DNA from 3 places in the Nonomuraea sp. NPDC003727 genome. Region 3 is predicted to be linked to each of the others. Evidence: riboswitches for the same ligand, from Rfam matches in the RefSeq annotation. Region 3 holds a riboswitch; each other region holds the start of a gene.

Region 1 (3,263 bases), on a different contig from region 3:
GGTCCCGGCGGGATCGTGGTCGCGGTCGAAGGCCAGGCCCGCCAGCCGGGCGACGCGCTCGCGGTCGAGGGGGTAGCCGGGCGAGCCGATCACCGACCAGACCTCCAGGGCCCGCTCGATCGCGCCCTGCCGGTCGGCGGCGGGCGGGCCGAACAGCGCGGCCATCGCCTCGGGGGTGGGCGGCCCGGCCTCGGGGCTGGGCGTCGACATGATGGAGGTCAGCGTCAGCACCCTGCCGGGGTGCCCGATGGCGAGCGCCTGGGCGATCATGCCGCCCATCGAGATGCCCACCACGTGCGCGGCGGGCCAGCCGAGCGCGTCCATCAGGCCCGCCGCGTCGCCGGCCATGTCGCTCAGCAGGTACGGCGCCGCCGCGCCGGGGGTGAGGTCGGGCACGCCCGCCTCACGGAAGTGGGTGGAGAGCCCCACGTCGCGGTTGTCGAAGCGGACGACGTGGTGGCCCCTCCTGGAGAGCAGTTCGCAGAACTCGTCGTCCCAGTGGACGAGCTGGGAGCCGAGCCCCATGATCAGCAGAAGGGGCCGGTCTTGGGGGTCGCCGATGGGGTCGTAGGCGATGTCGATGCCGTTGGCGCGCGCCATGAGCGTCATGCGAAGCAGAATCTCATTCTGTTTCGCATGACGACAAGGGGGAGATCAGCGGGAGACGACCTTGCGCAGGTGGCCGCGGCCCAGGTAGCCGACGCCGCCGACGAGCGCGAGACCGCCGATGAGGGCCAGCGCGGTGCCGGTGTGGCTGTCGTCCTCGGTCGCGGTCCGGGCGGCGGTGGTGCGCACCGGACCGTCGAAGGAGGCGGGCCTGACCGACGCGGCGGCGGCCGTCGTCCCCTTGGACTCCTGCTCGTCCGCCTCACGGGCGGCGACCAGCTCGGCCTTCTTGGCGGCCTGCGCCTTCTTGGCGGCCTCGGCCTTCTTCTTCTCGGCCAGGGCCAGGTAGTCGACCGGCGGCTTGGCCGGGTTGTGGTCCATACGACCCCACGCGCCGGTGGAGAAGGCGACGGGGTGGTTCTTCTTGCCCACGCCGTCACCCCACTTGGTGATGACGTACTGGACCTTGATGTGGCCCTGACCGCCGTTGCCGTTCACCATCAGCGTGTCGGAGTTGAACTCGCCGCCGGTGAGGTAGGCGAAGGTCTTGGCGTCGAGGTCGAGCATGACGCCGCTGCTGGAGGGCACGCCAGGACCACGGTCACCCACGAAGAAGGGGGCCTTCTTACCCTTGTAGACGACGTAGCCTTCGGTCATGAGGGGCCAGCTCGGGCTGGCTGCCAGGCCCTTGCGCATCGAGATGCCGCTCGCGGGCAGGCCGGTGTCGCCGGCGCGGCCGGAGGAGTCGTCCCAGAAGTAGGAGGCGGTGGTGCCTCCCTGGAGGAGGGTCCGCTGCTGGGTGGTCCGGGCGAGGTCAGGCTCCGTGGGCTCGGCGAGAGCGGCGGCGGCGCCGGAACCGACGGCGAGGGCGGTGGTGACGAGCAGGGCGGAAGCGCGCATGCCAAAGCGGCGGGTCATGAAAGTCCTTTGTGCGAGGGATAGGAAATCCGCGCTCACATGAAGATCAGGCAAAGGCGTAGCCGGGCATGGGCCTAGCAGTCGCTACGCGAAAAGACAGAGCGCGAAAGGAAGCGGGGGGGAAGCGCCGCTCAGTTCGGGGGGCTGTCGTACAAGGGTGGTGTCCTCTCCATCTCGCCTACCGGGTTAGCTGACGGGTTCGGGCGTGGAGATGCCCTACCGGCACGAGGCCGGATTCACCCCAAAGAGATGGGTCCCCGGTTCCCGCAGTCGCGGGATTCGGCGCCGACCGGCCGACTCTTCCCTGGTGAAGAGCACGGTCACCGCTCGGTAACGCAAAGGACTCTATGGGCAAATCACCCCAAAGGCAAAAGCAAACCCATGAATCGGAAAGAGGATCTACCCTTTATCGTCACGATTCAGCAGGCGCGGAGAGCGCGGAAACCCCTGAAAAACAACGGGTTGCGCGGGCGCGGCAGGAAAGCCGATCAAGGGGATAAAAATCATGAAATCGGCAGCGGCGCCGGGGTAAAGCCGGAGTACACACGGCTGAAGAAGGCGCGGGCCGGTCGTACGGCACGCCCCGTGCCCGCCGCGCCGCGGACACGGGGCGTGGTCCGTCAGACCTCGAGCTTCTCCTCGATGCCGCGCAGCTGGTGGCGCGCCAGCGCCAGGTTCGCCCTGGTGCGGTCCAGCGCCAGGTAAAGGAAGAGTCCCTTGCCGCCCCTGCCGGTCATCGGCCTGATGATGTGGTACTGACCGGTCAGCGTGATGAGGATGTCCTCGATGACCTCCTTGAGGCCGAGCGACTCCATCGTGCGCATCTTCGCCTTGACGACCTCGGTGTTGCCCGCGGCGGCCACCTGCAGGTCCAGGTCCTTGGAGCCGCCGAGGGCGCCGAGCGCCATGCCGCTGCCGTAGTCGACCACGACGGCCCCGAGCGCGCCGTCGATCGCCATCATCTCCTTGAGCGAGACGTCCATGCTGGCCATGCGTTTCCTCCGTGTGAATGCGAGTCACTTTCGCGATGCGATGGCGGCGACGCTCGCCGCCGTCTTGCGACCCTCCAGCCGCAGCAGCCCGAGATTGGTGCCGGGCTCGGCCAGGACTGTGAGGACGATCGTGGGGCCGGCCGTGTAGAAGGCGGCGAAGCCCGCGCTGCCCGAGATGAGGGTCTCCTCCAGGGCACCCTTGCCGGCCATGACGGCCATGCGTCTGCTGAGGGCCAGCAGCGCCGCCGACAGCGCGGCGGTCTGCTCGACGTTGCCGCCCGTCAGGTCGCTGGCGATGGTCAGCCCGTCCACGCTGCAGGCGATGCTTCCGCTGACGTCGGGCGTACGCTCGCGCAACAGGATCATCTCCTTCAGCACCTCGTCCCGCAGCTCCACCGGTGGCCTCCTTCTGAGTGAGGGGAACCTCACGACAGCTCCTCCAGCGCCTTCTTCAGCCGCAACAGCAGGTTCACGTCGGTCGGGTCCGCGGTCACCACGGGCCCCAGGGGCAGAGCAGGAGCGTCGGGGTCGTGGCGGGGCCCGGCCTCGGGAACCCGGTCGACCCGTCGCGGCAGCGGCGGCGCCGTACCCTCCGGACGGGTGAGCAGCCCCGCCGCCGCCAGCCGCCGTACGGCCAGCAGCGTCGCGTAGCCGGGCCGGCCGAGCCTCATGGCCAGCTCCAGGGGGGTGGCCGCGCGGTCGGCGTGGACGAGGATCTCCCACTGCAGGTCGCTCAGCACGACACGG
Region 2 (3,263 bases), on a different contig from region 3:
CCAGTAGGCCTCGCAGAAGTAGAACTCGGAGTGGGCGCTCTGCCAGAGCAGGAAGCCTGACAGTCGTTGCTCGCCCGACGTCCTGATGAGGAGGTCGGGATCGGGCTGACCGCGAGTGTAGAGATGCTCCGCGATGTGCTCCACATCGAGGACCTCGACCAGGTCCTCGATGCTCGCCCCCCTACTTGCGTGCTCCTGGAGGAGTGAGCGCACCGCATCGGCAATCTCACGTCTTCCTCCATACCCAACCGCAACGTTCACAATCAGCCCGGGACGGTGCGATGTGGTTTCTTTCGCGGTTTTCAGGACATTCGCCGTCTGGTCGGGGAGGAGGTCGAGCGCGCCGACGGGGATGATGCGCCAGCCCTCGGCCACGAGCTCCTGGGTGACGTCCTCGATGATCCTCAGGAGCGGCTCCAGCTCCTCCTTCGGCCGGTTGAGGTTGTCGCTGGACAGCATCCAGACCGTGACGACCTCCACGCCCGCCTCACGGCACCAGGTGAGCAGCTCCGAGATCTTGTCGGCGCCCTTCCTGTGTCCCTTGCTGACGTCGCGCATGCCCATCGCGCGCGCCCAACGGCGGTTGCCGTCGATGATGACCCCGACATGGCGGGGGAAGTCGCCGCTGTCGGCGGACAGCTTGGCCTCCAACCGGCGCTCGTACAGCCGGTAGACCAGATCGCGCAGGCCCACGGAGTTCCTCCCCAGCGGTGCTGTGCCTTAGTGGTCGACTCACGACCTAACAGGCAATTATCACCGCCTTTCGAGACTGCTGGCCCCCTTAGGCGGATTCCTGGCGAGCTGTCGGCGATCCGGTGCCGCCTCCAGCGCCACGGTGGAACCGTCCGGCCCGCTCGCCACATCCGTCGCCGCGGGCGGTGGTCGGACGCGGCGGGACCATGGGGGCGCGTGCGCCCCGCCGGTCAGAGCCTGCCGCTGGTCGCCGCCCAGTCGACAAGCGCCTCGGCGGTGTCGAAGCGGCGGCTGGAGCTGGACTCTCCCAGGATCACGCCGACCAGCCGATGGCCGTCACGCTCGGCCGCGAAGGCGAGGGTGTAGCCCGCGGCGCGCGTGAAGCCGGTCTTCAGGCCGACGGCGCCCGGCGTGCCGAGGAGGCGGTTGGTGTTGCGCCAGGAGTAGGCGCCGTGCTCCGCCGTCTCGGGGAGCGAGCGGTACCGGGTGGAGCCGACCTTCTTGATCGTCTTGTTGTCCAGCGCGGCCTGGGCGAGCCGTACCTGGTCGCGCGCGGTGGAGTAGCCGCCGCCCTTGGCGGGCATCCCGTCGGGGTTGACGTACAGCGAGTCCTTCATCCCGAGCGCGCGGGCGTTGGCGTTCATCTTCGCCGTGAAGGCGTCGACACCGGGCCCGTACGAGCGGGCCAGCGCGTGGGCGGCGTCCGCGCCGGAGGGCAGCATCAGGGCGTAGAGCATCTCCTCCACGGTGAGCCGGTCGCCGGCGCGCAGGTACGCCACGGAGGCGCCGCCCTTCGAGGCGTAGCGCACGTCAGCGGAGGTGACCTTGACCACGTCCGTGGGCTTGGCCTCCTTCAGCACGGTGTAGGCGGTCATCACCTTGGTGATGCTGGCCACCGGCATGCGCCGATCGGCCTTCTTGCTGAAGTAGACCTTGCCGGTCCTGGCGTCGATCAGGTGGGCGGCCCGGCCGAGCACCGCCGGGGCGTCCGCGGCGGCGGCCGGAGCGTGGGTCCGGGAGACCGGCGACACGACGCCGGGCTGGGGGGCGGCCTGCGCACCGGTGGCGACCGCGGTCACGGAGCCAGCGGTGATGACGGCGCCGAGCAGCGCGCGTCCCAGCCGGTAGGTGAGATGCGTGGGCATGAAGGGTCTGCTCCTTGGCTTCCATGCCGCCTACCGGGTTAGCTGACGGGTTCGGGCTGGGAAGTGCCCTACGGGCGCCGCTGAGCGGGCGCTCGATTCACCCCAAGGGAAGTGGGTCCCCGGCTCCGTGGATACGGATTCGGCGGCCGCGCGTCCGGCGGACTGGCCTGAGATGACGCGCGGTCCGGGCAATGAAACGGCAACGAACATGTCACAGCTCGTTGCACAACGGCCCAAAAGTAGCAAAATAGCATAAACCACGCAAATAGCCGCGAACCTCCGGCCTGCGACGGGCCGCTACATCGCGCTCAAGCCGTAGAAACGGGCGGCGTTCCCGCCGAGCACCTTGTCGCGGTCGATCCCCCCGAGAAGCGCCCCGTACACCGTGAAGACCGTCCGGTAGTCGGCCGCCAGCAGCGAGACGGGCCAGTCGCTGCCGAACATCAGCCGGTCCGGCCCGAACACCTCGACCGCGTGCTCCACGTAGGGCCGCAGGTCCGCCACGGTCCAGCGGGCGTGGTCGGCCTCGGTGACCAGGCCCGACACCTTGGCGTACACGGTGGGGCAGGCGGCGGCGGCGCGCAGCAGCGACGCCCACGGCTCCAGCTCACCGGCGGCGATCCTGGGCTTGGACAGGTGGTCGATGACGAGGTTGAGCGTGGGGTGCCGCTCGGCGATCGTGACGACGTGCTCCAGATGCCGGGGCAGCAGCGAGACCACGTCGAACGGCACGCCCGCCTCGGCCAGCAGTCCGAGCCCGTCGAGCACCGCTTCCCCGATCAGCCAGTCGGGATCGGGCTCGGTGTGGATGAGGTGCCGGACGCCGACGAACTTCGGATGTCTGGTGTAGCGCTCGAGCGCTCGGGCGGCTTCCTCCGGGCGGTCGAGGGGCACCCATCCGACGACCCCGGCGATGAAGTCGTGGGCGTCGGCGTGGGCCAGCATGGCGTCGGTCTCCCAGAAGGAGTCGTCGGCCTGGACCACGACCGTCCGGTCGACGCCCGCGGCGGCCAGCTCGGGCGCCAGGTCCGCGGGGCCGAAGGTGCGGTGGATCGCCGGCAGGTCGGGAGTGGGCCAGGAGTAGGCGCCGGTCTCCAGGTTCCAGAAGTGCTGGTGGGCGTCGACTATCACGCGGCAAACATAGGATGTCTGGCCGACCTCGGCAAGAGCTCCCCGGGACTCACCGCGGCCCCAGGAAGAACGGCAGGACCGAGGCTCGGGCCGCTGCGAGGCGAAGGGTGGCCGACCCGCACTGTGGGGGGTGTCCCCCGGTTCAGCGGCGGCGCCAGGGGAACGGCAGGCGCCCGCGGCGGCGCGGTGGCGGGTCGTGGAGGATCCCTCGGGCGCGCAGCCAGTCGGCGAAGTCGTCGGCGTCGGCACGGTAGCGGGCCGGGGGCTCGGTACGGGCGGCGGCGTAGGCGGCGA
Region 3 (3,263 bases):
GAGCTGTCGGAGGCCGACGTCGTCATCAGCGACGCGGCCCTGCCGGACGAGGCGCGCGCGGAGCTGGCCGAGCGGGCGGGAGAACTGATCATCGCGGAGGACATCAAGTGAAGCGCACCATCGCGCACATGGCCGACGGCCGAGAGTTGATCTACTTCGACCGGCGCGACGACGCCGACCGGAGCGCGATCGACGAGCGCGAGCTGCCGCCCAGGCCCGCGGCCTCCGAACTGCGCTACGACCCGCTCACCGAGGAGTGGGTGGCGATGGCGGGTCACCGGCAGACCCGCACCTTCCTGCCGCCGGCCGACGAGTGCCCGCTGTGCCCGACCAGGCCCGGCAAGCCGACCGAGATCCCGGCCGCCGACTACGACGTCGCCGTCTTCGAGAACCGCTTTCCCAGCTTCTCCACCAACCTGGGCACCTACACCGCCCCCGGCGGGCTGAGCGAGGTGCGGCCGGGGGTCGGGCGCTGCGAGGTCGTCTGCTTCACCTCCGACCACGACTCCTCCTTCTCGGCGCTGTCCGACGAGCAGGTGGAGCTGGTGATGGAGGCCTGGGCCGACCGCACGGCCGAGCTGTCGGCGATCCCGGGCGTGGAGCAGGTGTTCTGCTTCGAGAACAGGGGCGCCGAGATCGGCATCACGCTGGCGCACCCGCACGGCCAGATCTACGCCTACCCCTACGTCACCCCGCGCACCCGCCTGCACCTGGCGGCCGCGGCCAAGCGGCCGAACCTGTTCGCCGACGTGCTGGCCGCCGAGCGGGCGGGCGAGCGTGTGGTGGCCGCCAACGAGCTGTGGACCGCGTTCGTGCCGGCCGCCGCCCGCTACCCGTTCGAGGTGCACCTCTACCCGCACCGCCAGGTTCCGGACCTGGCGGCGCTCACCCAGGAGGAGCGCGCCGCCTTCGGCCCCGTCTACACCCGCGTGCTGAAGGCGCTCGACGGGCTGTTCGGGGTGGTCATGCCGTACGTGGCCGCCTGGCACCAGGCCCCCGTACGGCACGGCCGCGACCTGGCCTACCTGCACATGGAGCTGTTCAGCATCCGCAGGGCGCCGGAGAAGCTGAAGTACCTGGCGGGCTCGGAGTCGGCGATGGGCGCCTTCGTCAACGACGTTCTGCCCGAGGACGCGGCGCGGCTGCTTCGATCACAAGTAGATCACTAATTAATGTCCGCTTGAGGTCGCATTACGGGGGATTTACTACTAATATCCCGATTCGTCGGCTTTCACAGCCGTCACATGCCTAATCCTGGGCGCGTTGCCCGGAGCCGGGGACCCATCGAGAACCTGGGGTGAATCCACGCGTGTGGTAGGGCTTCTCCCGCCCGAACCCGTCAGCTAACCCGGCCGGCAGACGGAGAGGATCGTTCGTGGCGTCCCCCACGTCCCGTTTCGCATGCGGTGCTGTCGCCGCGCTGTCCCTCGTGATCGGTTCCGCGACCGCGGTCTCGGCTGCCCCCAAGCCGTCCGAACCGCAGTTGCGGACCGAGCTGAAGAAGCTCAACACCCGGGTCGACAAGCTGATCCGGACCTACAACGCCAAGCGCGTCTCGCTGGCCAAGGCCCAGAAGGACGCGAAAGCGGCCGGGAAACAGCTCGCGGCGGCCGAGCAGACGCTGGTCACGGCCGAGAAGGAGGCCTCGAGGATCACCGAGCTGCGCTACCAGGCCAGCACCCCTGACCTGCCGACGCTGCTGTTCACCCCCGACCTCAACACCGCCGCCCTGCTCGAGCAGATGAGCGCCGAGCAGGACGCGGTCGTCAAGAACGTCGCCGCGGCGCGCGACACCAAGAAGCAGGCCGCCGACGCGGCCACCGCGCTCGCCGACCGGATCAGGACCGAGACCGAGCAGGTCGCCGGCGACCGGAAGGCCGCCGAGGGCATGATCAAGGACATCGAGAAGAAGCTGCAGGCCCTCGTGCCGACCGGTCCTGGCCGCAAGGCCGACGGCAGCTGGGCGCCCGAGCTTCCCGCCGGGTCGGACAACATCACCCCGCGCACCCGGCTCATGCGCGACACCATCAAGAAGACGTTCGCGCTGCCGTTCGAGGTGGGCTGCTACCGGTCGGGCAGCAGCGGGGAACACCCCCTCGGAAGGGCCTGCGACTTCATGATGAGCTCGGGCGGCTCCATGCCCGCGGCCGTCAACCGGACGCTGGGCGACCAGATCGCGGCGTGGGCGGTGAAGAACCAGACCCGCCTGGGCGTCAAGTACGTGATCTGGCGGCAGCGGATCAACAGCGGCAGCGGCTGGCGGCCGATGTCCGACCGCGGCAGCATCACCGAGAACCACTACGACCACGTCCACGTCTCGATGAACTGAAAGCAGGCGATGGCGAGCCGCCTGGACCGATACGCCTCCGCCGCCCCCGCCGCCGTCCTCGGCGGCGGGGGCGTTCACGGGTCAGGCGAGGTCGAACCGGTCGAGTTCCATGACCTTGGTCCAGGCCGCGACGAAGTCGGTCACGAACTTGTCGCGGGCGTCCTGGCTGGCGTAGACCTCCGCGAGGGCCCGTAGCTGGGAGTTGGAGCCGAAGATGAGGTCGACCGCGGTGGCGGTCCACTTCACCTCATCGGTGACCACGTCGCGGATCTCGTACAGATGCTCCTCGGAGTCCGATGCCTTCCACCGGGTGCCCGGGGAGAGCAGGTTGGTGAAGAAGTCGGCGGTGAGCACACCGGGCCGGTCGGTGAGGACGCCGTGCCGGGTACCGCCGACGTTGGCTCCGAGGGAACGCAGGCCGCCGATGAGGACGGTCATCTCGGGCGGAGTCAGGTTGAGCATGTAGGCACGATCGACGAGCAGCACCTCCGGTTGCGTCTTCTCGTCGGAACGCAGGTAGTTGCGGAACCCGTCGGCCCGCGGCTCCAGGACCCGGAAGGACTCGACGTCGGTCTGCTCCTGAGTGGCGTCGGTACGGCCTGGGCGGAACGGCACCGTCACCGCCACGCCGGCCTCGCCCGCTGCCCTCTCGACGGCGGCCGAGCCGGCCAGCACGATCAGGTCGGCGAGCGAGATCTTCGCGCCGCCGGCCTCGTTGAACTCGCGCCGGATGCCCTCGAGGGTGTCCAGGACCGTCGTGAGCTGCTCGGGCTGGTTGACCTCCCAGCTGCGCTGCGGCTCGAGACGGAGCCGGGCGCCGTTTGCGCCGCCGCGCTTGTCGGTGGACCGGAAGCTCGCTGCGGCGGCCCAGGCGGTGGAGACCAGTTGAGCGGTCGTGAGGCCGGACTCCAGGATCTTCGCCTTGAGGGAGGCG

The links. A riboswitch is a leader RNA that binds a small molecule or an ion and turns the genes downstream of it on or off. The one in region 3 is predicted to bind cyclic di-AMP.
Region 1: linked by a shared signal. The riboswitch ahead of ACWDLG_RS08530 (hypothetical protein) and the one ahead of ACWDLG_RS14055 (coiled-coil domain-containing protein) in region 3 are both predicted to bind cyclic di-AMP.
Region 2: linked by a shared signal. The riboswitch ahead of ACWDLG_RS09850 (D-alanyl-D-alanine carboxypeptidase family protein) and the one ahead of ACWDLG_RS14055 (coiled-coil domain-containing protein) in region 3 are both predicted to bind cyclic di-AMP.

The regions. Positions count from the first base shown of each region.
Region 1 covers NZ_JBSFNE010000002.1:695,415-698,677, forward strand. The annotation lists gene ACWDLG_RS08525 (alpha/beta hydrolase) at 1-609, opposite strand, end outside; gene ACWDLG_RS08530 (hypothetical protein) at 655-1,524, opposite strand; cyclic di-AMP (ydaO/yuaA leader) riboswitch at 1,685-1,819, opposite strand; gene ACWDLG_RS08535 (hypothetical protein) at 2,145-2,516, opposite strand; gene ACWDLG_RS08540 (roadblock/LC7 domain-containing protein) at 2,541-2,912, opposite strand; gene ACWDLG_RS08545 (DUF4388 domain-containing protein) at 2,942-3,263, opposite strand, start outside.
Region 2 covers NZ_JBSFNE010000003.1:234,098-237,360, forward strand. The annotation lists gene ACWDLG_RS09845 (isoprenyl transferase) at 1-693, opposite strand, end outside; gene ACWDLG_RS09850 (D-alanyl-D-alanine carboxypeptidase family protein) at 924-1,838, opposite strand; cyclic di-AMP (ydaO/yuaA leader) riboswitch at 1,851-1,993, opposite strand; gene ACWDLG_RS09855 (amidohydrolase family protein) at 2,136-2,969, opposite strand; gene ACWDLG_RS09860 (hypothetical protein) at 3,112-3,263, opposite strand, start outside.
Region 3 covers NZ_JBSFNE010000004.1:510,314-513,576, reverse strand. The annotation lists gene ACWDLG_RS14065 (DeoR/GlpR family DNA-binding transcription regulator) at 1-111, shown strand, start outside; gene galT (galactose-1-phosphate uridylyltransferase) at 108-1,169, shown strand; cyclic di-AMP (ydaO/yuaA leader) riboswitch at 1,236-1,372, shown strand; gene ACWDLG_RS14055 (coiled-coil domain-containing protein) at 1,376-2,329, shown strand; gene katG (catalase/peroxidase HPI) at 2,411-3,263, opposite strand, start outside.